3 regions of the Streptomyces sp. NPDC048606 genome follow, and region 2 is predicted to be linked to each of the others. Evidence: riboswitches for the same ligand, from Rfam matches in the RefSeq annotation. Region 2 holds a riboswitch; each other region holds the start of a gene.
What was found. A riboswitch is a leader RNA that binds a small molecule or an ion and turns the genes downstream of it on or off. The one in region 2 is predicted to bind thiamine pyrophosphate.

Region 1 (4,995 bases), on a different contig from region 2:
TCCACCGCGGTGAGGTGCGCGACGGGCGTCAGGGTGGTGTCGGCGGCGATCTGCTGCGTGGCGCGGACGGTGCCGCCGCGCGTGGAGCCGCCGGCCCCGTAGGTGACCGAGACGAAGCTCGGGGAGACCGACTCGATCCGGCGCAGCGCGTTCCAGAGGTTGCGCTCGCCCTTCTCGGTCTTGGGCGCCCAGAACTCGAAGGAGAAGGAGCTCCCGGACGCGAGGAGGTCGCGGACCGTGTGTGCACGGTCCGACCAGGTGGAAGCGGTACCAAGAGCCATACCCGCAGGTTAGACGTGGGCCGGCGGACTCCGAAGCGCTGTCCAGCAATTGGACAGCGATTTGGACACTATGCCAGGCGGGCGCGGATCGTCTTGGAGAGTTCGGCGGCGGCGGCGTGCGGGTCGGAGGCCTCGGTGATGGCGCGGACGACGACGACCCGGGAGGCGCCGGCGTCCAGGACCTGTTCGAGGTTGCCGCCGTCGATGCCGCCGATGGCGAACCAGGGGCGGCCTTGGCGCAGCGAGGCCGCGTACCGGACGAGGTCGAGGCCGGGGGCGTGGCGGCCGGGCTTGGTGGGGGTCGGCCAGCAGGGGCCGGTGCAGAAGTAGTCGACGCCCGGTTCGGCGGCGGCGGCGTCCACCTCGGACTCGGCGTGGCAGGAGCGGCCGATCAGGACGTTCTCGCCGAGGATGGCGCGGGCGGCGGGGACGGGGATGTCGCCCTGGCCCAGGTGCAGCACGTCGGAGCCGATGGCGTGGGCGACGTCGGCGCGGTCGTTGACGGCGAGGAGCCTGCCGTGGCGGCGCGCTGCCTCGGCGAAGACCTGGAGGTGCTCCAGCTCCTCGGCGGCCTCCATGCCCTTGTCGCGGAGCTGGACGATGTCGACGCCGCCCGACAGGGCCGCGTCGAGGAACTCGGGGAGGTCGCCCTGCCGCTTGCGGGCGTCCGTGCACAGGTAGAGCCGGGCGTCGGACAGCTGCTGCATGGGAGTACCCCCCGTGGTGTGGCGGGGTACGGGCCCGCGTACGGGCCCGTACCCCTGTGGATCAGCCGGTCAGAGGGCGAGCGCCTGGGCGCGTCGCTTCACCTCCGTGCCGCGATTCTCGCTCAGCGCCTGCGCGGGGGTGCCGGGCAGGGTGGGGTCCGGCGTGAACATCCACTCCAGGATCTCCTCGTCGGAGAAGCCGTCGTCACGCAGCACGGTCAGCAGGCCGACGAGGCCCTTGACGACCTTGTCGCCGTCGATGAAGGGGGCGGGCACCTGGAGGGAGCGGTTCTCGCCGCGGCGTACGGCGACCAGCTGACCTTCCTTGACCATCTGGCGGACCCGGGTCACCTCGAGGTCGAGCATCTCCGCGATGTCGGGGAGGTACAGCCAGGAGGGGACGAGGGCATCGATCTTTGCGTCAATCTCGGTCACGGGGACAAGCCTGCCACCTCGGACGGGCACCCGGTACCCGGCCCCGTCCGTCCGTGGCGGGCACGGACGGCGCGGGGACGGCGTGGGGACGGAGTGGGGACGGCGCGGGACGGGGCGGACCCGTGTGGCGCCCGGGATCACCGGCTCAGACGCCGGCGGACTTCAGGGGCACGCCCGGGTCGGCGACCCGGGCCGGGTCCAGGAGGGCGCCGGACTCGATCAGCCTGCGGCCCTGCGCCAGGTCCCGGGGCCGGCCCACGGCGAGGACGGCGACGAGCGCGCCGTCGCGCAGCCAGCACACCGACCAGGTGTCCTCGGCCGGGTCTCCGCGCCACAGCAGGGTGTCGGCCCCGCCGTGGTGGCCCGCGTACTGGACGAAGCGGCCGAACTGCTCGGACCAGAAGTACGGGACGGGGTCGTAGGCCCGTACGGGCTCGCCGGCGAGGATGTTCTCGGCGACGGCGCGGGGGCCCTGGAGTGCGTTGTCCCAGTGGTGCACCAGCAGCCGGGTCCCGTAGCGGGCGGACGGGAAGGAGGCGCAGTCGCCCACGGCGTACACCCCGGGCAGGGTGGTGCGCAGGTACGCGTCGGCGGTGACGGAGCCGTCGGGGCCCCGCTCGACGCCGGTCCCGGCCAGCCAGTCGGTGGCGGGGCGGGCCCCGATGCCCACGACCACGGCCCCGGCCGGCAGCTCGCGGCCGTCCGCGAGCCGGACGCGGCCCGGTTCGACGCCGGCGACCCGGGCGGCGGTGAGCAGTTCGGCGCCCGCGTCGGCGTACCAGCGGGCCATGGGGGCGGCGACCTCGGCGGGCAGGGCACCGGCCAGGACCCGGTCGGCGGCCTCCACGACGGTCACGGCGCAGCCGGCCTCGCGGGCGGCGGTGGCGAACTCGGCGCCGATCCAGCCGGCGCCGACGACGACGGTGGCGGGGGCCTCGGCCAGTACGGGGCGCAGCCGGGCGGCGTCGTCGAGGGTGCGCAGGAGGTGGACGCCCGGCACGCCCTCGGAGCCGGGCAGGGTCAGCGGCTGAGCGCCGGTGGCCAGGACGAGGACCTCGTAGGGGACCGGGCCGGACTCGGTGTCCACCATGTGGTCGGCGGCGCGCAGTCCGGTGACCTCGGTTCCCAGTCGCAGATCGATCCGGAGCGCCTCGAAGTCCACGTCGAACGCGGAGTCCTCGGCCTTGCCGAGGAGGACCGCCTTGGACAGCGGGGGCCGGTCGTAGGGCTGGTGGGGTTCGGCGCCCAGCAGGGTCACGGGGCCGGTGAAGCCCTGTTCCCGCAAGGCGACCGCCGTCTGCACCCCGGCCATGCCGGCCCCGACCACGACGACGCCGGGCTCCGGCGGTCGTGGGGCGGCTTCCGTCGACGTCCGTGCCCGCGCCTGCGTATGCGTCTGCTCGCTCACGTGCCCACCCTAATGAACTGACGACTCGTCAGGAACAGGGGGCGGGGAGCCGACTGCGCGCGGGCCCCGGGGAGGCAGCCTTACCCGCCGCCGGCCACGGGGTTAGTCTGGCCACCGTACCTATCGCGGGAGTCCGGGCGCACCGGGCTGAGAGGGAGGCTGGCCGGCCTCCGACCGTACGAACCTGATCCGGGTCATGCCGGCGAAGGGAGGGGCTGGACGCCCATGCACTCATCTCCGAAGGGATCCCCCGGATCCCCCACGACCTCCACGACCTCCACCACCCCGGCGGACCGGGGGTCGGACGTCCTCGTCATCGGGGGCGGGATCATCGGCCTGGTCACCGCCTGGCGGGCCGCCCGCGCCGGACTGCGCGTCGCGCTCGCCGACCCGGACCCCGGCGGCGGCGCCGCCCGGGTCGCGGCCGGCATGCTCGCCGCCGTCACCGAACTGCACTACGGCGAGGAAACCCTCCTCGGGCTCAACGTGGCCTCCGCCGAGCGCTACCCCCACTTCGCCGCCGAACTCACCGAAGCCAGCGGCGGCATGGACCTCGGCTACCGCGCCTGCGGCACCCTGGCCGTGGCCCTCGACGCCGACGACCGCCTCCACCTGCGGGAACTGCACGCCCTCCAGCGCCGCTGCGGACTGGAGTCCGAGTGGCTCACCGGCCGCGAGTGCCGCCGACTGGAGCCGATGCTGGCCCCGGGCGTCCGCGGTGGGCTCCGTGTCGACGGCGACCACCAGGTGGACCCGCGCCGGCTGGCGGCCGCCCTGCTCGCCGCCTGCGAACGGGCCGGCGTCACCGTCCACCGCGCCCGCGCGGTCCGCCTGCTGACCGGCGCCGACCGGGCGGTGGGCGCCGAGCTGGAGGACGGTACGCCCCTGCGCGCCGACCAGGTGGTCCTGGCGGCGGGCTCGCTCAGCTCGCGGCTGGCCGGCGTACCGCCGGAGGTGGCGGTGCCGGTGCGCCCGGTGAAGGGACAGGTGCTGCGCCTGTCGGTGCCGGCCCCGTACGCGCCGTTCCTGTCGCGGACCGTCCGGGCGGTCGTCCGCGGCAGCCACATCTACCTCGTCCCGCGCGAGAACGGCGAACTCGTCGTCGGCGCCACCAGCGAGGAACTCGGCTGGGACACCACCGTCACCGCCGGCGGGGTGTACGAGCTGCTGCGCGACGCCCACGAACTCGTCCCCGGCATCACCGAACTCCCCCTCACCGAGACCCGCGCCGGCCTGCGCCCCGGCTCCCCGGACAACGCGCCGCTGCTCGGCCCGACCGACCTGCCGGGCCTGCACCTGGCCACCGGGCACTACCGCAACGGGGTGCTGCTGACCCCGCTCACCGGCGACGTGATGGCCGAGCTGCTGACCACCGGGGTCGTCCCGGAGATCGCCCGCCCCTTCACCCCGCGCCGCTTCTCCTCCACGCGTCAGGAGTCCTACGCATGACCATCTCCGTCAACGGCGAGCCGCGCGAGATCGCGGCCGGCACCACGCTCGACGCGGTGGTCGCCACCCTGAGCACGGCGCCCTCGGGCGTCGCCGCCGCCCTCAACGAGACCGTCGTCCCGCGCGGGCAGTGGTCGCTCACCGAGGTGGGCGACGGCGACCGGGTCGAGGTCCTCACCGCGGTACAGGGAGGTTGATCACGATGGCGGACGACGTCTTCTCCCTCGGCGGCCGGACCTTCACCTCCCGCCTCATCATGGGCACCGGCGGGGCCCCCAGCCTGGACGTCCTCGAACGCGCCCTGATCGCCTCCGGCACCGAACTGACCACGGTCGCGATGCGCCGCCTGGACCCGACGGTGCAGGGCTCGGTCCTGTCCGTGCTGGACCGGCTGGGCATCGCGGTCCTGCCGAACACCGCCGGCTGCTTCACGGCCGGCGAGGCGGTCCTCACCGCCCGTCTCGCCCGGGAGGCCCTGGGCACCGACTGGATCAAGCTGGAGGTCGTCGCCGACGAGCGGACGCTCCTGCCCGACGGCGTGGAGCTGCTGGACGCCGCCGAGATCCTGGTCGACGAGGGCTTCACCGTCCTGCCGTACACCAACGACGACCCGGTGCTGGCCCGGAAGCTGGAGGACGTGGGGTGCGCGGCGATCATGCCGCTGGGCTCCCCCATCGGGTCGGGCATGGGCATCCGCAACCCGCACAACTTCGAG
Region 2 (4,995 bases):
GAGGGCCAGGTTGAACTGGTCCTCCCACCGGAACTCGAACCGCGCGTCCGACAGGGCGTCGTCCCACTCCTGGGCGCCCGGGTGGCCCTTGGCCAGGTCGGCCGCGTGCGCGGCGATCTTGTACGTGATGACGCCGGTCTTCACGTCGTCCCGGTTCGGCAGGCCCAGGTGCTCCTTGGGCGTGACGTAGCAGAGCATCGCGGTGCCCCACCAGGCGATCATCGCGGCGCCGATGCCCGAGGTGATGTGGTCGTAGGCGGGCGCGACGTCCGTGGTCAGCGGGCCGAGCGTGTAGAACGGCGCCTCCTCGCAGATCTCCTGCTGGAGGTCGATGTTCTCCTTGATCTTGTGCATCGGGACGTGGCCCGGGCCCTCGATCATGGTCTGCACGTTGTGGCGCTTGGCGATCGTGTTCAGCTCGCCCAGCGTCTTCAGCTCGGCGAACTGCGCCGCGTCGTTGGCGTCCGCGATGGAGCCCGGACGCAGGCCGTCACCGAGGGAGTACGTGACGTCGTAGGTCGCGAGGATCTCGCAGAGCTCCTCGAAGTTCGTGTAGAGGAAGTTCTCCTTGTGGTGCGCGAGGCACCACGCGGCCATGATCGAGCCACCGCGCGAGACGATGCCGGTCTTGCGGCGGGCGGTCAGCGGCACGTACGGCAGGAGGACGCCGGCGTGGACCGTCATGTAGTCGACGCCCTGCTCGGCCTGCTCGATGACCGTGTCCTTGTAGATCTCCCAGGTCAGCTCCTCGGCACGGCCGTCGACCTTCTCCAGCGCCTGGTAGAGCGGCACGGTGCCGATCGGCACGGGGGAGTTGCGCAGGACCCACTCGCGCGTGGTGTGGATGTTGCGCCCGGTCGAGAGGTCCATGACCGTGTCGGCGCCCCACTTGGTCGCCCAGGTCATCTTGTCGACCTCCTCCTCGATGGAGGAGGTGACCGCGGAGTTGCCGATGTTGGCGTTGACCTTCACCAGGAACCGCTTGCCGATGATCATCGGCTCGATCTCGGGGTGGTTCACGTTCGCGGGCAGCACGGCGCGGCCTGCGGCGATCTCCTCGCGGACGACCTCGGGGGAGACGTTCTCGCGGATCGCGACGTACTCCATCTCCGGGGTGATCTCACCGCGGCGGGCGTACGCGAGCTGGGTGACGGCGGCGCCGCCGCGGCCCCGGCGGGGCAGGCGCGGCCGACCGGGGAAGACCGCGTCGAGGTTCTTGAGGCCACCGCGCGGCGAGGTGTGCTTGATGCCGTCGTCCTCGGGGCGCACGGGGCGTCCCGCGTACTCCTCGGTGTCACCGCGCCCGATGATCCAGTTCTCGCGCAGCGGCGCGAGCCCCCGGCGGACGTCGGTGTCGATCTGCGGATCGGTGTACGGACCGGACGTGTCGTAGAGCGTCACGTCCTTGCCGTTGGTGAGGTGGACCTGGCGGACCGGCACCCGGATGTCGGGGCGGGAGCCCGCCAGGTATCCCTTGTGCCAGCCGGGCTGGCGCTCGGTCTGGCCGTCGGTGTCCTGGCTGACGGCAGGCGTGCGTGCGTCCTGAATGGTCATGAGACCTGATCTCCCTACGCCGGCATTACCCGGTAACAGGTTCGGCGGTCGACGCAGCCTCTTCCCGTACGCATGTCCTGCGCGTACGGTGATCAGCGCCCTCTCAGCCCGGTGCTCCGAGCTCCCGCGTTGTGCAAAGGTGCCCCCACGCTAGCGTCATCTGTGGCGTGCTGAACAGTGGGCCCCCTCATCTCTTGCGATGATCAGCCGGTGACGTCCTCGCCGCAGCCCCCACACGAGCCCACAGATCCCCTGGGCCCCGCCGGCCACGAGCACGCCTCGCCGGGGCCGGCGGCCGGTTCCCACCACGGCCCTTCCCACGGTCATCCACACGACCCGTCCCACGGCCACGCGCCCGGCGGCCACGGCCACGGCCACCCACCCGCACCCGCACCCGGCGGTCACGGACACGGTCACGGCGGGCACGGCCACAGTCACGGCCACGGTCCGGCCGCGCCCGTATCCCTGCACCTGCGCAAGGTCATCGCCGCCGTACTGATCCCCTTCGCCGTCGCCGTCTTCGTCGGCATGGCCGTCCTCTGGCCCGGGGGCGCGCCGGCGCACGAGCGCACCGGGGTGGGCTTCGACCGCCAGACCCAGCAGGGCAAGGTCGTCGCTCTGGTGAGCGTCGACTGCAAATCCGTCAACGCCGCGCAGGTACCTCCAACCGGTGACACCTCCACACCCGAAGGGCGCGAGGCCGTGGCCTCGCAGACCGGCGACTGCAAGAAGGCCACCATCGAGGTCGGCACCGGGCCGGACAAGGGACGCGCCTTCTTCGAGATCGTCCAGCCGGGCGCGCCACGGCAGTTGGCGAACGGTCAGGAGGTGGTCGTCGCCTACGCCCCCAACGCGCCGCGCGACCTCCAGTACTCCGTGGTCGACCTGAACCGTAAGTTCCCGATGGCCCTGCTGGCCGGCATCTTCGCCGTCGCGGTCGTCGTCGTGGGTCGCATGCGCGGGCTGTTCGCCCTGATCGCGCTCGTGGTGAGCTTCGCGATCCTGACCCTCTTCATCCTCCCGGCGATCCTCCAGGGATCGAATCCCCTGCTGGTCGCGGTGGTCGGGGCCAGCGCGATCATGCTGATCGCCCTCTACATGTGCCACGGCCTGACGGCGCGCACCTCGGTGGCCGTGCTCGGCACCCTGGTCTCGCTGCTGTTGATCGGACTGCTGGGCTCGCTGTTCATCGACTGGGCGTTCCTCAGCGGCAACACGGACGACAACACCGGCCTGATCCACGGGCTGTACCCGAACATCGACATGAGCGGTTTGCTGCTCGCGGGCGTGATCATCGGTTCGCTCGGCGTGCTCGACGACGTGACCGTCACCCAGACCTCGGCCGTGTGGGAGCTGCACCAGGCCGACTCGGAGATGGGGCCCCGCGCCCTGTACCGGGCGGCCATCCGGATCGGCCGCGACCACATCGCCTCGGTGGTCAACACCCTGGTCCTGGCCTACGCGGGTGCCGCGCTGCCCCTGCTGCTGCTGTTCTCGATCGCGAACAGCAGCATGGGTTCGGTGGCCAACAGCGAGCTGGTCGCGGAGGAGATCGTACGGACCCTCGTGGGCTCGATCGGACTGGTCGCCTCGGTCCCGGTGACCACGGCCCTCGCCGCCCTGGTGGTGTCCGCGGACCGGCCGACGCCCACCGGATCGGCGTCGACCGGATCGGCGTCCGCCGGTTCCGCGTCCGCCCCCTCCCGGGCCGCCGCCCGGGCCGGCCGGGGACGGGGACGGCGCCGCAAGCGCTGACGGGCCGGGGCGACGGGCACTGCCGCCCGCCGCCCCGGCCCGCCGGCCGATCCGAACCGCCCCGCGGCTCAGCCCGCGTTCTGCTCGTTCTGCCGCGCCTCGGCGAGGATCCTGTCCAGTTCCTCGTCGAGGCTCTCCTCGAAGTCACCGAGAGTGCGCTCCTGACCGAGCGGAACGAGCCGGTCGGTCCGGTCGAGGAAGGCGACGAGAGGTGCCGCGCCGGCGCGGAACAGCGCCCGCTCCCCCGCGACCTGAAGTCGGATGTGCACGTCCGACAGCTCCTCCGGGTGGGTGGGAGAGATGCGCACGTCACCGTCACCGCAGGGCTTGTTGATCCCGTCGAGCAGCAGCTCCCGGCCGAACGCCCAGGTCACGGGCGCGTCTCCGGGCAGGTGGAAGGTCAGGCGCACCGCGTAGGGATCACACGCCTCGTACCGAAGCTCCACCGGAATCCGAAACGAGAGCTCCTCAGAGACGAGGAAGCTCATCATGACCTCTGCCTGTACCGACTCGCGCATTGCCTACCCCGCTGTTGTGGAAGTGGCCAGGAATGATCCCTAAAGACCCTCTTGACAAGAGTGGTGGAAGGGCAGGTAGATCACAAGGAGTGAGTTTTCAGATACTGATAGAGAAGGAGAGGCTGCTCAGCAGCGCGCCTACTTCACTCCGGAGTCGATCGACTACCGAGAGCAACCGAGCTTCCTGGTGCGAGGGGAGAGAAATGGCCATCGTCGCGGCCGTGTCACCGGCGGTGATGGGGATGGCCGCGCACACCGTGCCCAGCGTGTACTCCTGACGCTCGATCACGGGCTGCATCCGCTCCAGGGACCCGATGCGTTCCTCCAGGGCGCGCAGGTCGCGCACGGTGTGGGGGGTGACGCTCTGCACCGGGTGCCGGGCGTAGTGGTCCCTGCGCGTCTTCTCGTCGAGCTGCCCCAGCAGGCACTGACCGATGGCGTGCGCGTGTCCGGTCGCGCGGAAGTCGGCCCATTCCTCGCAGGCGGGGTGGGCCGGGGTGTCCGAGACGCCCACGACCTCGATCTCGCCCTCGCGGTAGACCGCGAAGTAGACCGGGGCCCCGACCGCGTCGCGGAAGTGCGCGAGGGAGTCGAGGATCATGCTGCGACGTTTCTGCTGAAGTCCACCGACCGCCAGCCGACCGGCCGCGTCGCCGAGGACGAAGACTCCGCTCACCTTGCGCAGATACCCCTCGTGGGTGAGGGTCCGCAGCAGGTGGTACGCGGTGGGGAGCGGGAGCCCGGCCTCGCGCGCCAGTTGTTTCGCCGGGGCTCCCCCGCTATGGGAGCCCGCCGCTTCGAGCAGTCTCAGCGCCCGCTGCACCGAACCGATGAGGGTCGGCACTCCGGCGTTGTGGACGGAAGACAATGCTCACCCCCGGGCCTGGCCGCGGACGCCGGGGCCCGCGCCGCGGGGGCCGCCCCCGCGCGTGTCGTTCCCGGGGTCGTGCTCGGCGGCCGACGTCACCGCCTGTTCCAAGCGGAGGTGTTGGCTGTCGGTGCCCGGGTGACCACACGAGTTGGCACTGTATCCATCGGCTCCCGACGCGCGAGGGGTTTGGGGCCCCACGTTCCCCCGCCTGGGTCAATCACCGTCACACGGGACGCGCGGGGCCTACCACTCACCGGCGGAGGACTTGGAGGCGTCGCCGCGGAACTTCTTGACCAG
Region 3 (4,995 bases), on a different contig from region 2:
AAGGCGACGTTCCCGGCGACGTCGCGGTGCGGGAAGAGCTGGTGGTCCTGGAACATCAGGCCGACGCCCCGCCGGTGGACGGGGACCGCCGCCTGGTCCGCGCCGGCGAGCAGCACCCGTCCCCGGGACACCCGCTGGAGCCCGGCCACCACGCGCAGCAGGGTGGACTTGCCGCTGCCGCTCGGCCCCAGCACGCACACCGTCTCGTGCTCGGCGACCTCCAGGTCCACCGCGTCCACGACCGCCCGGTCGCCGAAGTCGACCGACACCCCTTCGAGCCGGAGCAGGGTCATCAGAACTCTCCCGAGGTCTTGTCGGGTCGCAGTCGCTCCAGCACCAGCAGGGACACCGCGCACACCAGCATCAAAATCGTGCTCAGGGCCATGGCCTGGCCGTAGTTCATCTCGCCGGCCCGCCCGAGCAGCCGCGCCACGGCCACCGGCAGCGTCGGATGGTCGGGGCGCGCGATGAACACGGTCGCCCCGAACTCGCCCAGCGAGACCGCGAAGGCGAAGCCGGCCGCGATCAGCAGCGCCCGCCGCACCATCGGCAGGTCCACCTCGCGCCACGCCCGCAACGGGGAGGCGCCGAGCACCGCCGCGGCCTCCCGCAGCCTGCCGTCCACGGCGCGCAGCACCGGCAGCATGGTCCGCACGACGAAGGGCACGCCCACGAGGGCCTGGGCCAGCGGCACCAGGATCCACGAGGTCCGCAGGTCCAGCGGCGGCTCGTCCAGGGTGATCAGGAACCCGAAGCCCACGGTGACCGCGGACACCCCGAGCGGCAGCATCAGCAGCGCGTCGAAGCCCCGTACGAAGCGGCCCGCGCGCCGGGTCAGCGCGGCGGCCGCGAGACCGCCGACGACCAGGGCGATGGCGGTGGCGGCCAGCGCGTACCCCAGCGAGTTCCAGATCGCCTCCAGCGGCGGGACCAGGAAGGTCCCGCCCCCGGCGCCCACCTCCTGGAGGGCCCTGTAGAAGCCGAACCCGTATCCGCCGGGCGCGTCGAAGGACCGTTCCACCAGCACGGCCAGCGGCGCCACGATCAGCAGCGCCACCGTGAGCAGCACCCCGCCCAAGAGGCCCCGCTGGGCCCACCCGCGCGGCGGGTGCGCGGTCGTCGACGGATCCACGAGCCGCAGCGCGGTCTCGCGCCGGCGCACCGTCCAGGCGTGGACGGCGAGGATCAGGGCGACGGCGACGAACTGCACCATCGTCAGCACGGCGGCGGTCGACAGGTCCAGCAGCTGCGCGGTCTGCCGGTAGACCTCCACCTCCAGCGTGGAGTACGCCGGACCGCCGAGGATCTGCACGACGCCGAAGGAGGTGAACGTGAACAGGAACACCATCAGCGCGGCGGCGGCCACGGCCGGCCCGAGGGCGGGCAGCGTCACCCGCCGCCACGCCGCGAACCGCCCGGCGCCCAGCACCCGGGCGGCCTCCTCCTGGCGCGGGTCGAGCTGCGCCCAGAGCCCGCCGACGGTCCGGACGACCACGGCGTAGTTGAAGAAGACGTGGGCGAGCAGGATCGCCCAGACGGTGGTGTCGAGGCGGACCCCCCACACCTCGTCGAGCAGCCCGCCCCGGCCGACCAGCGCCAGGAAGGCCGTGCCGACGACCACGGTCGGCAGCACGAACGGGACCGTCACCAGCGCCCGCAGCAGCTGCTTGCCGGGGAAGGAGAAACGGGCCAGGACGTACGCGCCGGGCAGGGCCACCAGCAGGGTCAGCGCGGTCGAGGCGAGCGCCTGCCAGGTGGTGAACCACAGCACGTCGGCGATGTCCGGGCGGCCCAGGACCTCGCCGATCCGGCCGAACTGCCACCCCTGGTCGGTCTTCAGTCCGCGGCCGACGATCGCGGCCACGGGGTAGGCGAAGAACAGCCCGAAGAAGGCGAGCGGCACGGCCATCAGGCCCAGCCGGACGGCCGTGGCCCGCCCGCTCTCCTTCGGGGTCCTCACGGATCGCTCTACTTGACGACGAGCGAAGACCACGCCTTGACCCACTGCTCGCGGTTCTTGGCGATCTCGTCGGGGGCGACCGTCTCCGGCTTCTCGATGACCACGCCGTGCTTCGTGAAGGCCTCGGGCAGGGCCGCGCCCTTGAGGACCGGGTTCACGAACATGTTGAGCGGCATGTCCTCCTGGAACTTCTTGCCGACCAGGAAGTCGATGAGGGCCTTGCCGCCCGCCTCGTTCTTCGCGCCCTTCAGCAGGCCCGCGAACTCGATCTGGCGGAAGCAGGTCCCGGTGGCGACGCCCGTGGGGGCCTCGGCCGGCTGCGGCTCGGCGTAGATGACCTCGACCGGCGGGCTGGAGGCGTAGGAGACGACCAGCGGGCGGTCGCCCTTGGCCTTCTTGCCGCCGGCGGAACCGGAGAAGCGCTCGTTGTAGGCCTGCTCCCAGCCGTCGACGACCTCGACGCCGTTGTCCTTGAGCTTGCTCCAGTAGTCCTTCCAGCCGTCCTCGCCGTACTTGCCGACGGTGGCGAGGAGGAAACCGAGTCCGGGCGAGGAGGTCGCGGCGTTCTCGGTGACCAGCAGGTTCTTGTACTCGGGCTTGATCAGGTCGTCCAGCGTCTGCGGCGGGGCGATCTTCTTGTCGGCGAAGTAGGCCTTGTCGTAGTTGACGCAGACGTCACCGGAGTCGATCGGGGTGACGCGGTGGCCCTTGTCGAGCACGTACTCGGAGGCCACGGCGTCCAGGCCCTTGGCCTCGTAGGCGTTGAAGATGCCGTTTTCGAGGGCGCGCGAGAGCAGGGTGTTGTCCACGCCGAAGAAGACGTCGCCGCGCGGCGAGCCCTTGGTGAGGATCTCCTGGTTGAGGGCGGCGCCCGCGTCCCCGGACTTCAGGACCTTGACGGTGTAGCCGCTCTGCTGCTCGAAGTCCTTCAGGACCGCGTCGGAGACGTTGAAGGAGTCGTGGGAGACGAGCGTGACCGTCTTGGACTTCGGGGCGTCGCTCGCGCCGGCCGACTTGTCCTTGGCCTCGCCGCCGCCGCAGGCGCTGAGGGTGGTGACGCCGAGGGCGCCCGCGAGCAGGGCGCCCGCGATCTTCCTGTTGGTGCTCACTGGTGTATTCCTCCTGGATGACCAGGAGAAGACGCGGCCCTGCCCGGCGCTCTCGTGGAGCGGACGCCGGGCAGGGCGCAACAGCTTGAGTGATGACCGAACTTCCTACCCCGAATGACCGGGGCGAGGTTCAGAGGGTCTGCGGATGACGGTTACCGCACTCTCAGCGCTGTGGCGCTCCCCTGTCGGAATATGAAATTGGTTCGGCCACAGGGTACCCCGTGGCCGATAGTGCGCCTTCGCGGCCGAAAATCAGCGCTCCGAGGCCGCGAGCTGACCGCAGGCGCCGTCGATCTCCTGACCGCGGGTGTCGCGGACGGTCACCGGCACGCCGTGGCGGGCGATGGCCTCCACGAAGGCCTTCTCGTCCTCGGGGCGCGAGGCGGTCCACTTCGAACCCGGGGTCGGGTTCAGCGGGATCAGGTTGACATGTACGCGCTTGCCCTTGAGCAGTCGGCCGAGGAGGTCGCCGCGCCAGGCCTGGTCGTTGATGTCGCGGATCAGGGCGTACTCGATGGAGATGCGGCGGCCGGACTTCTCCGCGTACTCCCAGGCCGCGTCGAGGACCTCGCGGACCTTCCAGCGGGTGTTCACGGGGACGAGGGTGTCGCGCAGCTCGTCGTCCGGGGCGTGCAGCGACACCGCGAGGCGGCACTTGAAGCCCTCGTCGGCGAAGCGCAGCATGGCCGGGACCAGGCCCACGGTGGAGACGGTGATGCCGCGCTGCGACAGGCCCAGGCCGTCGGGCTCCGGGTCGGTGAGCCGGCGGATGGCGCCGACGACGCGCTTGTAGTTGGCGAGCGGCTCGCCCATGCCCATGAAGACGATGTTGGACAGGCGGGCCGGACCGCCCGGGACCTCGCCGTCGCGCAGGGCGCGCATGCCGTCGACGATCTGGTGGACGATCTCGGCGGTCGACAGGTTGCGGTCGAGCCCCGCCTGGCCGGTGGCGCAGAACGGGCAGTTCATGCCGCAGCCGGCCTGCGAGGAGATGCACATCGTCACCCGGTCGGGATAGCGCATCAGCACGGACTCCACGAGGGTGCCGTCGTGCAGCTTCCACAGCGTCTTGCGGGTGGTGTCGTTGTCGCAGCTGATGTGCCGCACCACGTTCATCAGGTCCGGCAGCAGCTCCTCGCGGAGCTTCTCGCGCGAGGCGGCCGGGATGTCGGTCCACTCGGCCGGGTCGTGCGCGTAGCGGGCGAAGTAGTGCTGGGAGAGCTGCTTGGCCCGGAACGGCTTCTCGCCGATCGCGGCCACCGCCTCGCGGCGCTCGGCCGGGGTCAGGTCGGCGAGGTGCCGCGGGGGCTTCTTGGCTCCACGGGGTGCGACGAACGTCAGCTCTCCCGGAACGGGGCGGGGGGCCATGGGTGGTACTCCTCAGCGTTACGAGCCCTTGCGCGGGCGACCTCCGCGGCTGCGGAGCATTGTCGATGGCACGACCGGTGCCCGGAGACCTCACGGGTCCACCCCGCCGAACGGGGAAAGCGCGCCACCCGGAGGTGACGCGCTTATCAGGATAACCCGCCCGGTCGAATCAGCCGGTGCCGACGAAGGCGGCCAGCAGCAGCCAGACGACCGGGGCCGTCGGCAGCAGCGAGTCGAGCCGGTCCATGATGCCGCCGTGCCCGGGGAGCAGGGTGCCCATGTCCTTGATCCCGAGGTCCCGCTTGATCATCGACTCCCCGAGGTCGCCCAGGGTGGCGCTGACCGCGACCGCGAGGCCCAGCAGCAGCCCCTGCCACCAGGCGCCCCCGTCGACCAGGAACTCCATGCACAGGGCGCCGGCCACCATCGCGAAGGCCACCGCTCCGAAGAGCCCCTCGCGGGTCTTGCCGGGGCTGATGCGCGGGGCCAGCTTCGTCTTGCCGAAGCGCCAGCCGACCGCGTAGGCGCCCGTGTCGCTGACCACCGTCAGGACCAGGA

Region 1: another riboswitch for thiamine pyrophosphate. It lies ahead of thiO (glycine oxidase ThiO); the one in region 2 lies ahead of thiC (phosphomethylpyrimidine synthase ThiC).
Region 3: another riboswitch for thiamine pyrophosphate. It lies ahead of AB0D01_RS21350 (thiamine ABC transporter substrate-binding protein); the one in region 2 lies ahead of thiC (phosphomethylpyrimidine synthase ThiC).

Annotation. Positions count from the first base shown of each region.
Region 1 is NZ_JBEZIB010000017.1:34,262-39,256, forward strand. It holds gene metF (methylenetetrahydrofolate reductase [NAD(P)H]) at 1-281, opposite strand, end outside; gene thiE (thiamine phosphate synthase) at 350-988, opposite strand; gene AB0D01_RS19555 (Rv2175c family DNA-binding protein) at 1,058-1,423, opposite strand; gene AB0D01_RS19560 (FAD-dependent oxidoreductase) at 1,569-2,735, opposite strand; TPP riboswitch at 2,947-3,059, shown strand; gene thiO (glycine oxidase ThiO) at 3,057-4,280, shown strand; gene thiS (sulfur carrier protein ThiS) at 4,277-4,477, shown strand; gene AB0D01_RS19575 (thiazole synthase) at 4,483-4,995, shown strand, end outside.
Region 2 is NZ_JBEZIB010000003.1:69,954-74,948, forward strand. It holds gene thiC (phosphomethylpyrimidine synthase ThiC) at 1-1,554, opposite strand, end outside; TPP riboswitch at 1,549-1,692, opposite strand; gene AB0D01_RS04425 (YibE/F family protein) at 1,765-3,309, shown strand; gene AB0D01_RS04430 (SsgA family sporulation/cell division regulator) at 3,378-3,827, opposite strand; gene AB0D01_RS04435 (helix-turn-helix domain-containing protein) at 3,925-4,671, opposite strand; gene AB0D01_RS04440 (DUF5326 family protein) at 4,942-4,995, opposite strand, start outside.
Region 3 is NZ_JBEZIB010000019.1:79,395-84,389, forward strand. It holds gene AB0D01_RS21340 (ABC transporter ATP-binding protein) at 1-293, opposite strand, end outside; gene AB0D01_RS21345 (iron ABC transporter permease) at 293-1,909, opposite strand; gene AB0D01_RS21350 (thiamine ABC transporter substrate-binding protein) at 1,969-3,069, opposite strand; TPP riboswitch at 3,154-3,263, opposite strand; gene rlmN (23S rRNA (adenine(2503)-C(2))-methyltransferase RlmN) at 3,322-4,437, opposite strand; gene AB0D01_RS21360 (phosphatidate cytidylyltransferase) at 4,607-4,995, opposite strand, start outside.